One region of the Arthrobacter ginkgonis genome, then DNA from elsewhere that is predicted to be linked to it. Evidence: predicted binding sites of a transcription regulator. Region 1 holds the regulator's gene; the other holds the start of a gene.

Region 1 (4,207 bases):
TTGATGTCCTCGACGTTGGCCAGCAGCGCGCCGATGTGCTTGAGCGCGGCGTTGGCGGTGGCCTGGGTCACCGCGGAGAGGTGGTAGGGCAGGCGGACCAGGCGCATCGCGTCGCAGACCTCGGGGGCGGCGGCGAGGTAGCCGAGGCGGGCGCCGGCGAGGGCGAAGGCCTTGCTCATGGTGCGCGAGACGATCAGGCGCTCGCGGCCGGGCAGCAGGGACAGCGCCGACGCGGTGCCGGTGTGGGCGAACTCCGCGTAGGCCTCGTCAACGATCACGACGGTGTTGCTGGCTTCGCCGGCCGCGTAGACGGCCTCGACGACGTCCAAACCCAGCGCGGTGCCGGTCGGGTTGTTCGGGGAGCAGAGAAGGACCAGGTTCGGGGCCTGCTCGCGGACCTGGCGGGCCGCGTCCTCGGCGGTCAGCCCGAAGTCGCCGGAGCGGACTCCGGCGATGTATTCGGTGTCGGTGCCGCTGGCCAGCAGCGGGTACATCGAATAGGTGGGAGGGAAGCTCAAAACGGTGCGCCCGGGGCCGCCGAAGGCCTGGAGGATCTGCTGCAGCACCTCGTTGGAGCCGTTGCCGGCCCAGATGTTCTCGGGCTCGAGGCCGTGGCCGAGGTAGCCGGCGAGGCGTTCGCGCAGTTCGGTGAACTCGCGGTCCGGGTAGCGGTTGAGGCCCGCGGCCACCGCGGACACCTCGGCGACGATGGCCTGGTGCACCTCTGCCGGAAGCGGGTGGGTGTTCTCGTTGACGTTGAGCAGGATGGGCACGTCCAGCTGCGGGGCACCGTAGGGTTCAAGGCCACGCAGGTTGTCGCGCAGGGGCAGCCGGGACAGTCGCTCTAGCAGATCACTCACCGTACAAGTCTAGTTGGGCGCCGGGGCTGCCCCTGAATCGGCCCGGACCGGCGGGTAACATTCCCGGCTCGGGGTCCCAGTGCCGGCCCATCCCCGCGCCGGCCCGGTCCGGCGGCCCGGCCCGGCTGGCCTGCCTTGGAGGCCTGAGCTCAGTTGCCCGCCGGGATGAAGATCCGCTGGCCGGGCTCGAGGTTGGAGGTGGCGAGGTTGTTGACCTCGATCATCTCGGCGACCACTTCACGCGGGTCGCGTTCGGGTGCAAGCTCGGCGGCGAGGCCCCACAGCGTCTCGCCATCCAGGACGGTGACCGTCTGCCCCCGCACGGCGTCGTCCGTAGCGGTGCCGGTGGCCATTACCGGGGCGGTGAAGAGGCCGGCCAGCACCAGCAGGGCCGCTGCGGCCAGCATCGTCGGCATTCCGATCAGGACGAAGCGGCCGCGCCGGGTCAGCCGAAGCTTCGGTGTGGGGACTTGGGTGTGGCGGACCGGCTCCAGGTCCGGGACGAGGCACAGGTGGCCTCGGGAGGCGCTCTGCGGGCGGAGCGTACGCGCGCTGGCGGCCTGCCGGCCGGAGGGCCGTGCGGTGACGGGGCGCGGAAAAGCGGTGGGTGTGGTGCGGGTACGGCCCGAGCGGGCGGAGAGCTGGACGGGGGCTGCGAGTGCGACGTGTGCCAACATCTTGCCTTTCTCCATAGTCCTGCCCGCAGCCTGGAAGGGCGGCCACCGGGCGGAGTCGTTTTCGAAAGTGTGTTCCGAAACAATGTTCGAACGTTTCGGGTCCATTCTTAGCATCCAACAACGATGGATGTCGAGACTCTTCGAACAAACCTTTGAACACGGCGCGGTTATCCAGTACCTTTGGAGGTAGCGGGCCCGCGGGACATAGCCCACCAGCCGCCTCCGACGGTTTGGGGCGATCGGGGCGCCTGCGACGACCAGGACGGAGCAGACCATGAGCACCACGGACACCCCGGCACCGAAGAAGACGCCGAAGAGCCTGACCATCCGTCAGAAGAAGATCCTTGAGACCATCCAGCGGGCCGTGGCAAGCCACGGGTACCCGCCCTCGATGCGCGAGATCGGCGACACGGTCGGGCTGGCCAGCCTGTCCAGCGTGACCCACCAGCTGTCCCAGCTGGAGCGGCTCGGCTACATCCGCCGCGACCCGCGCCGGCCGCGCGCCATGGAGATCCTCAAGCCGCTGACCCTCAACGACGCCCCCGCCGTCGAGGCCGCCCGCCAAGTCCCCGAGCTGTCCGTGGTGGCGGAGCTGTCCACCTCCGCCGACACGGCCCTGGTTCCGCTCGTGGGCCGCATTGCGGCAGGTGGCCCGATCCTGGCCGAGCAGACCGTCGAGGACGTCATGGCGCTGCCGCGCCAGCTCGTGGGCCACGGCGAGCTGTTCATGCTCAAGGTCGCCGGCGATTCGATGGTCGACGCCGCTATCTGCGAGGGCGACTGGGTCGTGGTACGCCGCCAGCAGAACGCCCAGAACGGGGACATCGTCGCCGCGCTGCTCGACGACGAGGCCACGGTCAAGACCTTCCGCCAGCGCGACGGCCACACCTGGCTGCTGCCGCAGAACAGCCGCTACGAACCCATCCTGGGCGACCACGCCACCATCATGGGCAAGGTTGTCTCGGTGATGCGTTCGCTCTAGGACGCCCCGGCCCGTCCCGGGTTCCACAACCAAAGCGGAAGGCCTCCGCGCCACCCCCTCCAGCCTGGGGTGGCGCGGAGGCCTTCCGCTTTCCCGGTTGCGGCCGCCAAAGGGAGCAGCCGCTTTGCGTCCCCCGGGCGGTCGATGCCCCCGGCAGCCCCGCCAAGGGGCCAGCGGCATGCGGAGAGGGATGATTCTTGACCCCGGACCCAGAATGTGACTACCATTACATCAACCCCGGTTGGAATCGATTCCAACCCTCAAGGGATTTTTTTTGATTCCGTATTGGAATCGATTCCACGCCACAAGCCAGCGGAGTATCCACAATGACGAACCGATCCCCTTTTTCCCTCCTGACCCATCTGGCGGGAGACCAGGAACAGCTGGACATCTTCTCCGACGAAGCCGCCATCGAAAGCTGGCTGGCCGTCGAGCGGGCCCTGGCCCAGGCCCAGGGCGAACTGGGAGTCATCGGCTCCGAGGACGCCGCCGCGATCGTTGGGGCGGCCCACCGCGGCAACGTCTCCGAGCAGCGGCTCTGGGAATCCACGCGCAATGTCGGCTACCCGATCCTCGGGATCGTGCGCGAAATTTCCGCCACCCTTCCGGAAGGCCCGAACGGCCGGGTGCATTACGGGGCCACGACGCAGGACATCATGGACTCCGCCCTGGCCCTGCAACTGGTCCGCTCGCTGGCGAGCCTGGACCGGCGCCTGGCCCGCTTCGGCGATGCCTTGGCCGAACGAGTCACGGAGCACGAAGGCACCGTGATGCCCGGGCGCACCCATGCGCAGCAGGCGGTGCCCACCACGTTCGGCGCCATCCTGGCGACGCTGCTGGGCCAGGTGACCCGCCAGCGCGAACGCCTCGCCCAGGCGGCCCCGCGCATCGGCGTCATCTCGATGTTCGGCGCTGGCGGCACCTCCGCCGCCTATGGCCCCCGGTCGGCCCAGGTGCGCACCCGCGTGGCCGAACTGCTCGGGCTCGAAGACACCGGCATCTCCTGGCACGTCGACCGCGACGGGCTGGCCGAGTTCGGCTGGCTGTGCGCCACCATCGCCGCCACCTGCGCCAAGCTGGCCCGCAACATCGTGGACCTGTCCCGCACCGAGATCGGCGAGGTCTTCGAACCCTATTCCAGCCACCGCGGCGCCTCGTCGACCATGCCGCAAAAGGTCAACCCGATCTCCTCGGAGGTCATCATCGGCCTCTCCGGCACGGCGGGCGCCCTGGCCTCGGCGCTGGCCCGGATCCAGGAGGCCGGCCACGAACGGGCGGCCGGCGAATGGCAGATCGAGTGGCACATCATCCCCCAGCTTGCGGTGCTGGCCGGCTCGGCCCTCTCCGAGGCCCTAGTCATCGCCGAGGGCATGCGGGTCGACAGCGACAGGATGCTGGCGAACCTGCAGCTCGACGGCGGCCTGGTCATGGCCGAAGCCCAGATGATCCAGCTGGCCGACGCGATGGGCCGCGAACATGCCCACGACCTGGTGTACGAAGCGGCAACCCGGGCCCGCACCGAGGGCACCGTGCTGGCCGATGCCCTGCGCGCGGTGGCCCAGGAACACGGCACCGCTCACCTGCTGCCGGAGACCTTGGTCGGCCCGGCCAATTACCTGGGCGAAGCACGCACCATGTGCGAGACTTCCATCCGGCAGTGGCGTCAGGCACCGGCCCTGCCGGCGGCC
Region 2 (4,207 bases), on a different contig from region 1:
CGAAGCCGTGGCGGTGTTCGAGGTAGGGCTTGACCATGTTGGATTTCATGGGGCCGGGGCGGAAGAGGGAGATGTCGATGATCAGGTCGTTGAAGGTACGGGGGGCGAGTTTGCCGATGAGTTCGCGTTGTCCCGGGGATTCGATCTGGAAGCAGCCGAGGGTGTGGGTGCTGCGGATGAGTTCGAAGGTGGGTTCGTCGTCGAGGGGGATCTGTTCGAGGTCGATGGTTCCGTCGGGGGCCAGGTAGGGCGGCAGGGTGCCGTTGGCGGGGAGGCGGTGGTGTCCGGCGGAGGCGACGGCGTGTCCGTCCCCGTGGATGCGGGCGACTTCGGCGAGCGCGTGGGAGATGGCCGATTGCATGCGGACGCCGAGGACGTCAAGTTTGATCAGGCCCATGGGGTCCATGTCGTGTTTGTCGTACTGGCTCATGGGCAGGCCGAGGCCGCTGGGTTGGACGGGGGTGCGGTCCAGGAGGGTTTGGTCGCCGAGGATGACGCCGCAGGGGTGCATGGAGATGTGGCGCGGGAGGCGGTCGAGACGTTCGGTGAGGTCCACGAGCAGGTCGAGTTGGCGGGCGGTTCCCTGCTGTCGGGTGGGCGTGGGTGCGGTTCCGGCCAGGCGTTGGGCCAGGAGGCGGAGTTCGGGTTTTTCGGCGAGCGCGTCGCGGAAGCTGCTGGCGGGGAAGCGCCAGAGCTGTTTGGCGATGGCGTCGATGTCTTCCCCGTCCATGCCCAGGGCCGCTCCGGCGTCGCGGACGGCTCCGCGGGCGCGGTATCCGTTTTGCATGCTCATGAGGGTGGTGCGGTCGGGGCCGAAGCGTTCGAAGATCTTCCGGTACACCCGGTGGCGTTGGGCGCTTTCGACGTCGATGTCGATGTCCGGCAGGGTGGTCCGTTCCCGGGAGAGGAAGCGTTCGAAGAGCAGGTCGTGGGCCAGGGGGTTGACGTGGCTGATGCCGAGCAGGTGGTTGACCAGGGAGGAGGCGCCGGAGCCGCGGGCTGCGTTGCGGACCCCCATGGCGGTGATCATGGTGCTGACTTCGGCGACGGTGAGGAAGTAGGAGGCGAAGCCGAGGTCGGCGATGGTGTCCAGTTCCAGGGCGAGCCGGTCGCGCAGGGTGCGGTCGCGGGCCTGGTGCGGGAGCAGGCGGGTGATGCCGGCTTCGCAGCGGGCGGCGAGTTCGGTGTTCGGTTCCCCGGTGATGCCGATGACGTGGGCCTCGGGGGTTTTGGGGGCGCCCCATCCGGTGTCGGCTGCCGGGTCCAGGCGCGCCCAGTCGGCGAGCGCTGCGGTGGTGCGCAGCAGGGTGGTGGCCAGGCGGGGGTTGGCCGCGTCGCGGGCGATTTCGCGGGCGAGCGCTTCCATCTCTGCGGCGCTCTTGAGCCAGCCCTGCCCGTTGGGTTGCAGGTCGGCGAGGGTTTCGAGGGAGGTGAGGGAGCGGGCGGCGTCGAGCACGTCGGCGGTGGCGGCGCCGTCGGGGTCGGCGTAGCGGACCGCGTTGGTGAGGATCGCGGGCACGTGCAGGGATTCGGCGGTGCTCAGCATCCTCAGGGCGTGGGCGGTGCTTAGGCGTTCCCCGGGGCGGCTGAGGTGGGTGGTGAGTTCCACGCGCAGCGCGGCGGGGCCGAGCAGTTCCAGCCAGCGGGCCAGGGCGGCGCGGGCGCGGGCGTAGTCGCGGCGGGCGGCGGCCAGTCCGACGTCGGAGGCCGGGCCGAGCAGCACCGTCAGCACCGGGGCGGGGAACCCGGCCGGGGCGCCATCCAGGACGTGGGCGGCCAGTTGTGTGCGGGTGACGCCGGGGCGTCTGGGGTGTCGGGGAGCGGGGGCGCCCCCGGTGCCGGCGTGGGCCGCGGAGACCAGTCGACACAGGGCGCGGTAGCCGGCGCCGTCGCAGTGCCCCTTGGCCAGGACCAGCACCCGACCCTCGGTCCGTGCCCGCACGGATGCGGCGCCGGGAATCCCGGCGGGGCCGAGGATCGCCAGGTCGACGCCGAGGATGGGGTCGATCCCGTGGGTCCGGCAGGCCTTGAGGTGCTTGACCGCGCCGTAGAGCCCGTCGCGGTCGGTGATGGCCAGGGCGTCCGCGCCGTCGGCGGCCGCCCGGCGGACCAGTTCCTTGGGCCAGGACACCCCGTAGTGGGCACTGAAGGCGGAGGCGACGTTCAGGTGGGTGAAGCTCACGCGCCCTCCCGGAGGGCGTCGTGGAGGCGGATCACCCTCCAGCGTCCCGAGCCGGCGTGGCGGGACAGGTCGAAGGTGCGCAGCGGCCCCTTCCCGGCGAGGCGGACCTGGACGCGCCAGATCTCGTGGTCCACGAGCCCGGGCCCGTGCCCGCGCGGGGCCCGGGGCTCCTCGGCCCACCATTTGCGGCGTTCGTACCAGCGCACCGGTTCGGCGGCGAGCGTGTATTCGCGGCCCTGCCAGCGCAGCCGCAGCGGCTGCCCCGCCGGGGTGCAGTCGACCTCGACGGATTGGGTGAAAAGCCCCACCCGGGCACCTCCCTCTGGACCCGCGCGAGCCGTGAGTCGCCCGCGCGGGCCCCGATGGATCATCGGAAGCGGTGCTCCCCGGGAAGCGGGAGGGGCACAACCCCATCCTATTCGAAGATTCGTTCTACAGAAAGCAAAATTAGAACATGTGTACGACACTTTGCCGCTTCCCGTGCTTTCCGGCGCGCCCCGCCCTAGGCTCGGGACATGAATACGGGAAGAAATTCGAACACATCTCCGAATATCACGGCGGTCACCTTGGGCGTGGCGGACGTGGAGGCCTCCCGCTCCTTCTATGTGGAGGGCCTGGGCTTCCGGCAGCTGGCCCGCCTGCCCGGGGAGATCGCCTTCGTCCAGGCCGGGCACGGGCTGGTGCTGGCGCTGTGGAACCTGGAGAGCATGCCCGGCGAGTACGGCGACGTCGGCCGCGGCCCGCAGGCCCCGCCCGTCTCGCTCGGCCACAACACGGCGAGCCCGGAGGAGGTCGCCGAGCTCTACCGGCGGGCGCTGGAGGCCGGGGCGACGACGGTCTCCGAGCCGGAGGCCAGGCCGTGGGGCGGCACCAGCGCCTGCGTGGCGGATCCGGACGGGTTCCGCTGGGACTTCGTGCACAACCCGGGCCTGGCGATCGACGCCGACGGAACGGTCACCTTCACCCTCTGAGGCGAGGGGGCCGGCATGGGATGATCTGGCCCATGGCGTCGATCGGAGTCCGGAGCGTCCCCTGGGCGGATATGCTCCGCAGGAACGAAGGGGGTCCATGGGTCATCCGCAAGGTCGAATCCCGGGTGGAGTTCGTCGTTGACGACAAGACGGTGACCGATCTCGGCCAGATCGATGCCCAGCCTGAACACGTGACCGTCTTCGACATCACGGACGCCAAGCATGCATCCGACGTCCTGATGGGCCGGTCCCGTCTGGATGAAGAGGACTTCCCACCGGTTGGCCGGCTCCCTCTGCTCGTTTGCCCGTGCGGCAACCCCGGCGAAGATCGAGGGCCAGGTATCGATCGTGACCCGCGTCCGCGACCATGGCTACGGCATCCTGCGGTGGCTCGAGACCCGCCTGCGGGGAGAACTAGCCTGCCAACTGGACTGGCTGGAAGTCGAAGTCGTCAGGCCCACCGCGGAGGCGAGAGGAACGGAGTTCACCCAACTGCTCTCTTCGCTGTCCCTGCTCCGGAACGTCCTGGCGGGCGCGACGAAGCGCAGGACCTTCACACCCACGCGCGAACAGATCGACCGTGCCACCTCGGCGGCCAGGGGATCCTTCGGGCCACCCGCCGTCGGGCCTTTAGAAGAGCCCGGGCAGCGGTTCGGTGAGTTCGGGCCCGTTGTTGCGCACGTTGCCAACGGCGGTGTCCACCTCGCGCAGTTCCCAGCCCGACGCCGGCCCGTAGGCCCCGGCGCGGACCAGCTCCACGAGCGCGGCGGCGTCCTTGTTCTCCGGGTCCAGCCAGTCGGCCATGGTCGCCTTGTCCATCGGGATCGGCAGCCGGTCGTGCAGCTGCCCCAGTTCGGCCAGCGCGGGGTCCGCGGAGTCGACCGGCGGGGCCGGGGCTGTGAGCACGGAGGTGGAGAGCAGCCACTGGCCCGGTTCCCCGTCCGCCTTGGACGGGTCCTTCCACCATTCGTAGAGTCCGGCAAAGAAGATCAGCGACCCGTCGCCGGGGTGGATGTAGAAGGGGCGCTTGGAGGAGCCCTCCTTTTTCCACTCG

Evidence for each region. Region 1 encodes LexA, which represses DNA repair genes until DNA is damaged. Its sites were predicted from a motif close to TCGAACANNTGTTCGA; they were not measured.
Region 2: ABD912_RS20445 (DUF6504 family protein) is a predicted target of LexA. The motif match lies at 2,631-2,646, and genes of this name have one in related genera.

Annotation. Positions count from the first base shown of each region.
Region 1 covers NZ_BAABEO010000023.1:301,325-305,531, reverse strand. The annotation lists gene ABD912_RS17580 (histidinol-phosphate transaminase) at 1-860, opposite strand, end outside; gene ABD912_RS17575 (LysM peptidoglycan-binding domain-containing protein) at 1,010-1,537, opposite strand; gene lexA (transcriptional repressor LexA) at 1,812-2,519, shown strand; gene ABD912_RS17565 (class-II fumarase/aspartase family protein) at 2,846-4,207, shown strand, end outside.
Region 2 covers NZ_BAABEO010000027.1:9,655-13,861, forward strand. The annotation lists gene ABD912_RS20440 (DNA polymerase III subunit alpha) at 1-2,182, opposite strand, end outside; gene ABD912_RS20445 (DUF6504 family protein) at 2,179-2,490, opposite strand; gene ABD912_RS20450 (VOC family protein) at 2,698-3,153, shown strand; gene ABD912_RS20455 (SOS response-associated peptidase) at 3,784-4,207, opposite strand, start outside.